3 regions of the Roseateles sp. PN1 genome follow, and region 3 is predicted to be linked to each of the others. Evidence: predicted binding sites of a transcription regulator. Region 3 holds the regulator's gene; each other region holds the start of a gene.

Region 1 (3,274 bases), on a different contig from region 3:
GGCCAGCATCTTGGCCGACAGCGGGGCCACATCCAAGCCCAAACGCTCCAGCGTGGACGCATGGGCTTCGGCCGTGGCGATCTCGGTCGCGGTGGCGGCAAAAGTCACCGGAATCAGCAGGGGCTGCGAATCGATGGCCGCCACGCCCAGGCTGGCTTTGAGTCGCTCATACACCACCCGCTCATGGGCGGCGTGCATATCAACGATTACCAAGCCTTGTGCGTTTTCAGCCAGCACGTAAACGCCCTGAATTTGCGCAATGGCGCGGCCCAAAGGCCAGGCATGGTCGGGCAGGGCGGCTGCTGCGGCGTTGGCCGCGGGCGCGGTGCTGGTGCTCAGCGACTGCGTGTTCAAACTGCCGCTGAAATCGCGGCCGCCAAACAAGGTGGCCGCTTCGGCCAGGGCCAAACCGGTTTGCTGTGAGTTGTGAATCGGTGCGCGCCAGTCGCTCGGGGCCTGGTTCTGCACAGGCGCGCCGTAGGCGGGCGCAGCCGGCTCCTGCACCTGCACCTGCGGGGCATTGGCCGCGAACCAGGCAGGCGGGTTGCCGGGGCTGGGGCGCTGGCCTGGCGCGGTGGCGGCAGCCAGTTGGGCGGCTTGCAGATCGGCGGCCGATGGTGTGGCTGCCACAGGCTCACTGCTGCGCGACAAGGCCAGGGCGTCTTGCACCGCGTAGCGCACTCTTTGGTGGATCTCGCGGCCATCGCGAAAGCGCACTTCGATTTTGGTTGGGTGCACGTTGACATCCACCCGGTCGGGCGCGACGTCGATGAACAGCACATAGCAGGGCTGGCGATGGCCGTGCAGCACATCTTCGTAGGCGGAACGGATGCCGTGCGCGATCAGCTTGTCGCGCACATAGCGGCCGTTCACATAGACGTATTGCATGTCGGCCCGGCTACGCGCGGCTTCGGGCAGACCGGCGCGGCCATAGATGCGCAGCGGGCCTGTCTCGGCGAACACGGCGCGGCTCTCGGCCATGAATTCTTCGCCCAGTACATCGCGCAGGCGAGCTTCGGAGCTACCGGCGCGCCACTGCTCGACCAGCTTGCCCTCATGCCAGACCGTGAAGCCGACATCCGGCCGGGCCAGGGCGTGGCGGCGTACCGACTCCACGCAATGCGCCAGCTCGGTGGCATCCGTCTTCAAAAACTTACGTCGCGCCGGCGTGCTGAAGAAGAGTTCGCGCACCTCAACGCTGGTGCCTCGGGCACGCGCGGCCGGCTGCAACTCGCCCGAGCGGGCATCCAGGCGGTGGGCGTGTGGCGCACCTTCGAAGCGGCTCGACACCGCCATTTCGGCCACCGAGGAAATGGCGGCCAGGGCCTCACCCCGGAAACCCATGGTGGCAACCGACTCCAACTCGTCCAGCGAGCGGATCTTGCTGGTGGCATGACGCTTGAGCGCCAGCGGCAGCTCCTCGAAAGGAATGCCCAGGCCGTCGTCTTCCACCACCACGCTGCGCACGCCACCGGCCATCAGCTTGACCTGAATCTGCGAGCCACCGGCATCCAGCGCGTTGTCCACCAACTCGCGCACCACCGAAGCCGGGCGCTCCACCACCTCGCCGGCGGCGATTTGGCTGATCAGTTCATCGGGAAGTTCGCGGATGGCGCGGCGCGGCTCAGCGGCGGCGGCGGGCGCCCTTTCGGGAGCGCAGGAGGAATTCATGGGGCCGATTGTAGAAGGGCACAGCGGCAAATCGTTTTTTGCAGCCAACGGGTGCCTAGCTTGTTCCAGAGAAATGTGTCGGAATTCTTTACAAACGTTCTTTGATCCATATTCTTATGGATGAAAATCACCTTGAAATCAAGGGATTACATGATCAGGCATGAATAGTGCTTTATGAAAATCTGTCACCAATTTGCCACTGAGAATAGAAATGACTTTTGCTAAGGCCCTGATCGCCGCCTCCCTTGTTGCCAGCTCTTTGTTCGGCGCTTCCGCCGCTCAGGCTTCCATCGTTCCCTTCGGCGTTAAGAACGACGTAGCTGCGGCTACCGTGACCGATACCTGGGGCTTCACACAGTGCTTCAGCGCCACATACGGCAGCAATGGCCTGAGCACCGCGGGCATGCTGTCGAACTGCAAAGGCGATTACTTGATGATGGGCGCACGCCGCACCGGCAGCAACGTTTTTGAAGTCCTGGCCGCGGCCAATTACGCTGACGTGATCTTCAACACGGGCACCAGCAATACCACCCATAAGGCCAATGGCGTGGGCTGGTACTTCAGCACCAACTATTCCTGGGGCTTTGCGAGCGCCACGGATACCGTTTCGCGCAATAGTTGTGACACAACCGGTACGCAAGAACGTGATCGCTTGTGCTGGCATACCGGTTCTGGTTCGGGCGGATGGCGCGCTGGCAGCTTTACCAACTTGAATAGCGACAACGGCTGGGAAAAGGTCTTGCTGGTTGGCAATGCAGCGCAGAGCAGCAATGTGCCTGAACCCGCCTCCTTGGCCCTGGTGGGTGCCGCCTTGATGGGCCTGGCTTTGGCCCGTAAGCGCAAGGCAAACTAATCAGCTGGCGCCTTGCGCCTGTATTGCCAAGCCCCTGCAGCCCAATCGCTGCGGGGGCTTTTTCATGCGCTGTTCGCGCAACGCGCCGCACAAGCATCGGCTTGCAATCACCTGCCCCCATAATGCCCGCCCATGGAACTCATCAGCTTTCTCATTGACTTCATCGTCCACGTCGATCGGCATATTGCCGATTTTGTTCAGGCCTACGGCATGTGGGTGTACGCCCTGCTGTTTCTGATCGTCTTCGTCGAGACCGGGCTGGTGGTGATGCCCTTTTTGCCTGGCGATTCGCTTCTCTTTGTCGTCGGCACCTTGTGCGGCGCGGGCTTGATGAATTTGCCGCTAGCCATCGCTGTGTTGCTGGTGGCGGCCATTCTGGGTGACCAGTGCAATTACCTGATCGGGCGCTACTTTGGCCCCAAGGTGTTTCAGTGGGAGCAGTCGCGCTTTTTCAATAAGCGTGCCTTCGACACCGCGCATGAGTTCTATGAGCGCAACGGTGGCATCACCATCGTGATCGCCCGCTTCATGCCTTTTGTGCGGACCTTCGCGCCTTTTGTGGCCGGTGTGGCTGCGATGAGCCGGGGCAAGTTCACCGCCTATAACGTCGGTGGCGCCCTGCTGTGGGTAGTGGGCATCACCTCAATCGGCTATGCCTTTGGCAATGTGCCTTGGGTGAAGGGCAATTTGGAAAAGATCATCTGGGCCATGATCATCGTGCCAGGCTTGATTGCCATCGTCGGCGGCTGG
Region 2 (3,274 bases), on a different contig from region 3:
AGAACCAGACCATGTGCGCGATCGGCAGATAGCTGAAGGTGAACCACAGGGCCAGGAAGGCCAGCACGGCGGAGAACTTGGCGCGCTCGGCAAAGGCACCGACGATCAAGCAAGCGGTGATGCCGGCAAAGGTGGCCTGGAAGGCGGCAAACACCATTTCCGGGATGACCACGCCCTTGCTGAAGGTCGCCGCGTTGGCGAAGGTGCCGGTGGCGTTATCCCAGATGCCCTTCATGAACAAGCGGTCAGTGCCACCGATGAACTGGTTGCCTTCGGTGAACGCCAGGCTGTAGCCGTAAAGCACCCACAGCACCACGATCATCGAGAAGGCCACCATCACTTGCATCAGCACCGACAGCATGTTCTTGCTGCGCACCAGGCCGCCGTAGAACAGGGCAAGACCTGGCACCGTCATCATGATGACCAGCAGGGTGGACAGCATCATCCAGGTGGTGTCGCCCTTGTTGGGCACCAGGGCCGGAACGGCGGCGGCTTCGGCAGGCGCGGAAGCTGCGGCTGCTGCGACAGGCGCAGTGGCGGCAGCAGGCGCGGGCGCGGAAGCGGTGTCAGCAACGACAGCGCTGGCGGTAGCTGCCGCAGAGGCCGCGGCGCTGGCAGTGTCTTGCGCCCAGGCGGCGGGTGCGGCGAGCACCGTGGCGGCCAAGGCCAGACTGGCAAAGAGTTTCTTCATGTTCGAGTCTCCAGACGGGGGGAGCAAATTGAGCGTTGAGCGTGTGGAATCGGGCGCTGGTGCGCCCTGCGCTTTACAGGGCTTCGTTGCCGGTTTCGCCGGTGCGGATGCGCACGACCTGGTCCAGCGGCGAGACGAAGATCTTGCCGTCGCCGATCTTGCCGGTCTTGGCGGCGCCTTCGATGGCCTCGATCACTTGGTCGACCACGGCGTCATCTACGGCTGCTTCGATCTTCACCTTGGGCAGAAAGTCCACCACATACTCGGCGCCGCGGTACAGCTCGGTATGGCCTTTCTGGCGGCCGAAGCCCTTCACCTCGGTGACGGTCAGGCCTTGCACGCCGATGGCGCTGAGCGCTTCGCGCACTTCGTCAAGCTTGAAGGGCTTGATGACTGCAGTGATCATTTTCATGGTGGTTTCCTCGCGTGGTTCTATCTATCGTGATGCGGTGAGGCCGGCGGCTCAGAAGGTCTTCTTGACCGACACCACCAGATGGGTCTTGCCCAGGTTCTTCAGGGAGTCGGCATTGGCGCCGCCCATATAGGCGTCGGAATCGGTGCCGATGACGGCGGCGCCGAAGGTGAAGCCGGCGTAGTCCTTGTTCACCGTCAGGGCGTAGTCGGTGTAGCTGCCGGCGCTGAAGTTCTTCACCTTCTGGTAGCCGATATGCGGGGTCAGGGTGAAGCCCTCGCCCAGGTCGAAGGTGGCCGAGACATCGAAGTAGCCGCTGCCCTTGCTGTCGGCGGTGCCGAACAGATTGGTCACGCTGTGTGAGTATTTGGCAATCACCGGGCCGAAGCTCAGGGCGCCATAGACCTCGGTGGTGTTGGCGCTGGGGTTCAAGTTGTTGCTGGGGTAGATATAGCCCAGCACGCCGACGTCCATGGTCAGGCCCTTGGCCACTTCGGTCTTGTAGCCGCCGTAGAGGTCGATCTCGGCATTGGCGCCGCCGTTGTAAGGCGCGTCCTTGATCCACTTGATGGTCGAGGCCCAGGCGCCGACGTAGAAGCCGCTTTCGGACGCGTAGTCCACGCCACCTTGCAGGGCTGGGTCCATGCGCGATTGCGACAGGCCGCGGTAGCGGTACTCGCTGGTCAGGCTGAGGTTAAAGCTCAGTGGGCTGGCGGCTGCGGCTGCCGGCTCTTCGGCCAAGGCGGGCAAGGCAGCCGAGGCCAGCGCTAAGGCGAGGGCATGGGCGAGAGCGAGCGAGACGGGGAAGGCTGACTTCATGGCAAGACTCCTGGCAGTTTTCGAATGAAAGGAAGAGAACAAGCTTGGCGAAACACTTCGCTACAGGCATTGCAGCTTCCGTGCCAACTAGAACCCTGGCCCGCCCGCGCGCTCAAATCGCCACCCAGCCCCCGGGTCTGCCCTGAGTCGCTAAGCTCATCCCAGCACTTACCCTGAGTGACGTGGGCGACGAGCGCACCAGCACGGGGGTCGTGCGCAATGCCCTCTGCATCATCTTGGTGCGCGCACCGCCGCTGTGCGCAAGCCCTGCCAAAACCTGCTGCCAGCGCCCAAAAGGGAGTGTTTTTGCATGTCACTCGCCCTGCTTCATAGCCGCTCGCTCGATGGCATGAGCGCCGTTGCCGTCAGCGTGGAGGTCCATCTGGCCAACGGCTTGCCCAGTTTTACGCTGGTGGGGCTTGCCGACACCGAGGTCAAAGAAGCTCGGGAACGGGTGCGTGCTGCCTTGCTCAATAGCGGCTTGAGCTTCCCGCATAACAAGCGCATCACGGTCAATCTGGCACCAGCTGAGCTGCCCAAGGAGGGTGGCCGCTTTGATTTGCCGATTGCGCTGGGCCTGTTGGCGGCCAGCGGGCAGATTGATGCTGCGCGGCTGGCCGAGCTGGAATGTGCCGGCGAGTTGTCGCTGGGTGGGGAGCTGCGCCCGATTCGTGGCGCCTTGGCCATGAGTTTGGCCATCAGCCAGGCGCAACATCAGGGCGGCCCGGCGCGCGCGCTGCTCTTGCCTAAGGACAGTGCCGCCGAAGCGGCTCTGGTGGAGGATGTGCAAGTGCTGGCCGCTGGCCATTTGCTGGAGGTGGTGGCGGCGCTGCAGCCGGCGAGCGAGGAGGCGCTGCCGCGCGCGCAAGCCCTGCCGCGTCTGTCAGAGGCTGCAGGTCCCGATCTGCGCGATATCAAAGGCCAGGCTGGCGCCAAGCGGGCCTTGGAGGTGGCCGCGGCTGGCGAGCATTCCTTGTTGCTGGTCGGCCCGCCAGGCACCGGCAAGTCCATGCTGGCCCAGCGTCTGCCGGGCCTACTGCCGCCATTGAGCAAAGAGGAAGCCCTGGCCTCGGCCGCGGTGCTGAGCTTGGCTGGCCAGTTTCAGCCGCAGCGCTGGGCCCAGCGAGCGATGCGCAGCCCGCATCACACGGCTTCAGCCGTGGCCCTGGTGGGTGGCGGCTCGCCACCAAGGCCGGGTGAAATTTCACTGGCCTTGCATGGTGTTCTGTTTCTGGACGAATTGCCGGAGTTCAATCGCCAGGCCCTGGAGGCTTTGCGTGAGCCGCTGGAGACCGGGCGCATTTTGATCTCGCGGGCGGCCCGGCAGTCGGAATTCCCGGCGCGCTTTCAGT
Region 3 (3,274 bases):
TCCTCGGCGCTGTAGCCGAACATGCGGCAGGCCGAGGCGTTGAAGCTCAGGATCAGGCCGCGCGCGTCGATGGTGATGACGCCGTCCACCATATTGTCCAGAACCGCCTGGGTGTGCTGGGCTTTGTCGTGGTCGCTGCGCCGCTGAGCTTCGCGCAACGCGGCGATGCTGCGCAAGCGACGTTGGCGCAGCCACAGCGCCAGGCCGCTGACCATGGCCAGCAGCAAGCCGGCCCCCAGGGTCTGCTGCCATTGGCGCTGCCAAGGCGCTTCCAGGGCGGTGATCTGGCGACCCACGGCAACGATCAAGGCGCGGTTGGTTTGCAGGCCCGGGGTGCGCACGGTTTGCAAGGCCGTCAGGCGCTCATCCCGGCTGACTAGGGCCAGGCCTTGCTGAACGCTGGCGTCTTGGCCGCTGGCCAGATGGCGGGCCAGTAGCGAGCCCGGCCGGTCCAGCAGCCGGCGGCCCATCCAGGCATTGTTCTGCGGGCGCAGGCTGTAGAGCATGCCGTCGGCGTGAACCAGGGCGCTCCAGGTGTCATCCGAGGTTTGCGCCGCACCCAGCACCAGCTTGAAGTAGTCGGGGTCTAGCGTCACCATGGCCACGCCAGCGAATTGCCCGCGCGCATCGAACAGCGCTCGCGACAAGCTCATGGTGTATTCGCCCAGCGCATTGCTGTAGGGCGGTGAGACATAGAGCATGCCGTACTGCGGCGCCGCTTTCGGCATCAGAAAGTAGTCGCGCGTGCTGGCGTCGAAATTGGGGAGCTCGGCCAGCGAGGTGGCTCGCATGCGCCCGCGGGCATCGATGATGGCGGCCATGCGCACACCGGGCATGGCCTGGGCCAAGGCGCTCAAGAGTGGGCGGGCATCTTGCTGCATCTGGCTGTTGCGCCATTTGCCGTGGGAATCGTCGATGGTCTGCAGCGCCGCCTGAATGCCATGCAGCTGCTGCGCCACGATGCCGTCCAGCACTTGCACTAGGCCTTGCAGGCGCTGGCTTTCTTGCTGCTGCAACTCGGCGCGTTCATGCCTGAGCCCGATGACGGCACACAGCGCGGCGATCATGCAGGCCAGGGCGAACACCAGCCATTGCGCGTGAAATTGCTGAATGCAGAAGACCGAACCGGGGCGGTTCGCCGAATGGGGGGCTGGGCTGGACATGGTGGGCGAGGTGAGGGAGCGTCACCTTAGCGAGTCGCCCCTGCCTCAGCCTTGATGCAGATCAATCAGCAGGGTTTGCGCAAATTGGCCGGGGCGATCTTCAGCGCTTCGCGGTATTTCGCCACGGTGCGCCGCGCTACCTGGATGCCTTGCTCTTCCAGCATGCTGGCCAAGGCGCTGTCAGACAGCGGCTTGTTCGGCGCTTCCGCCTCAACGAATTGCTTGATCAGCGCGCGCACGGCGGTGCTGGAGGCATTGCCGCCGGCCTCGGTGCTCAGGCCCGAGCCGAAGAAGTACTTCAGCTCAAAGGTGCCAAAGGTGGTGGCCATGTATTTGGCCGTGGTGACGCGTGAGATGGTCGATTCGTGCAAGCCCAGCTCGTCGGCAATCTCGCGCAGCACCAGGGGCTTCATGGCCAGGGCGCCGTGGGTGAAGAAGCCTTTTTGCCGCTCCACGATGGCTTTGGAGACACGCAAAATGGTGTCGAAGCGCTGCTGGATGTTTTTAATGAACCAACGCGCTTCCTGCAGCTGGCCACCCAGCGCACTATTGCTGATGCCGCCGCGGGTTTGCCGCAGGGCGTTGGCATACATCTCATTGATGCGCAGCTTGGGGGCGACTTCGGGGTTGAGCATCACCCGCAGCTCGCGGCCGACCTTGCGCACGATCACATCCGGGATCACCGCCTGCGACTGGCCTTGCGCGAAACGCCGCCCCGGTTTGGGGTCGAGGGCGCGGATCAGGGCTTGCGCTTCGCGCAGCAAGGGCTCGTCGGCGCCGGTCAGCGCCATCAGCTTTTTGCTATCGCGCTTGGCCAGCAGTTCCAGGTGCGATTTGCAGATCAGGATGGCGATCACCTGCGCCGGGCTGCGCGGCAACGCGCGCAACTGCAGCGTTAGGCATTCGGCCAGGTCGCGTGCGCCGACACCGCCGGGGTCCATGTTCTGCAGCCACTTCAGGGCGATGCGCAGATGGTCCAGCAGCTCTTCTTGCTCCTCGGCATCGCTGGTCAGTGCCTGGGCGATGTCTTCCAGCGTGTCTTCCAGATAGCCGTCTTCGCCCAGCGACTCGATCAGTACTTGCAAGGCCATGCGGTCGGCCTGGCTGAGGTGCATGCCGGCCAGCTGCTGATTCAAATGCTCTTGCAGGCTGATCTCGGCGAACTCCTGCTCGCTGCGATCGTCGTCGCCGTCATTGCTGGCGCTGCCGCTGTTGTGGTTGCTGGGTAGTTCGCGGATGCCGTCGAAGTCATCGCGCTCGGTGCCGTTCTCCCAATCGTCGCGCTCGGTGCTGCCGAAGTCTTCGGCCCGCAACTCCGGCGTGCTCTCGGCGTCGGCGTCGGCGCCGCCGCCCAACTCGGTGTCGGCGCTGCTGTCGTCGGAGGCGCTGGCGCGTGGCGGCTCGCTGATCTCGGGCGCGGCCACGCTGATGTCATCCTCGGTATCCAGCAGCGGGTTCTGCGCCATCATCTGCTCGATTTCCTGGTTCAACTCCAGGGTCGAGAGTTGCAGCAGCCGGATCGATTGCTGCAATTGCGGGGTCAGCGAGAGATGCTGGCTCAGGCGCAGCTGAAGCGACTGTTTCATCACATGCGGAAGTTTTCGCCGAGATAGACCTTGCGCACATCGGCGTTGTCCACAATCTCGGCGGGCGTGCCTTCGGCCAAAACGGCGCCTTCGCTGATGATGTAGGCGCGGTCGCAAATGCCGAGGGTTTCGCGCACATTGTGGTCGGTGATCAAGACCCCGATGCCGCGCGCCTTCAGGAAGCTGATGATGCGCTGGATCTCCAGCACCGCGATCGGGTCGACGCCGGCAAAGGGCTCGTCCAGCAAGATGAAGCGCGGCTGGGTGGCCAGGGCGCGCGCGATCTCAACACGACGGCGCTCGCCACCCGAAAGCGCGGGGGCGGGGCTGTCTCGCAGCTTTTCGATGCTGAGGTCGTGCAGCAGGTTTTCCAGCAATTCATTGATGCGCGCCTTGCTCAGCGGCCGGCCATTGGCATCGAGTTGCAATTCCAGCACCGCGCGGATGTTTTCTTCCACGGTGAGCTTGCGGAAGATCGAAGCTTCCTGCGGCAGATAGCTCAGGCCCAGGCGGGCGCGCTGGTGG

Evidence for each region. The regulator sigma-54, encoded in region 3, starts transcription at its own class of promoters, with help from an activator protein. The targets are predictions, from matches to a motif close to TGGCANGNAANCTGCTTT.
Region 1: a site for sigma-54 is predicted at 1,828-1,845, ahead of AABB87_RS06100 (PEP-CTERM sorting domain-containing protein). Genes of this name have one in related genera too.
Region 2: a site for sigma-54 is predicted at 1,991-2,008, ahead of AABB87_RS14630 (TorF family putative porin). Genes of this name have one in related genera too.

Annotation. Positions count from the first base shown of each region.
Region 1 covers NZ_JBCARA010000003.1:223,870-227,143, reverse strand. The annotation lists gene mutL (DNA mismatch repair endonuclease MutL) at 1-1,671, opposite strand, end outside; gene AABB87_RS06100 (PEP-CTERM sorting domain-containing protein) at 1,883-2,524, shown strand; gene AABB87_RS06095 (DedA family protein) at 2,657-3,274, shown strand, end outside.
Region 2 covers NZ_JBCARA010000009.1:29,040-32,313, forward strand. The annotation lists gene AABB87_RS14620 (ammonium transporter) at 1-691, opposite strand, end outside; gene glnK (P-II family nitrogen regulator) at 765-1,103, opposite strand; gene AABB87_RS14630 (TorF family putative porin) at 1,155-1,922, opposite strand; gene AABB87_RS14635 (YifB family Mg chelatase-like AAA ATPase) at 2,233-3,274, shown strand, end outside.
Region 3 covers NZ_JBCARA010000001.1:394,426-397,699, forward strand. The annotation lists gene AABB87_RS01520 (bifunctional diguanylate cyclase/phosphodiesterase) at 1-1,163, opposite strand, end outside; gene AABB87_RS01525 (RNA polymerase factor sigma-54) at 1,229-2,749, opposite strand; gene lptB (LPS export ABC transporter ATP-binding protein) at 2,749-3,274, opposite strand, start outside.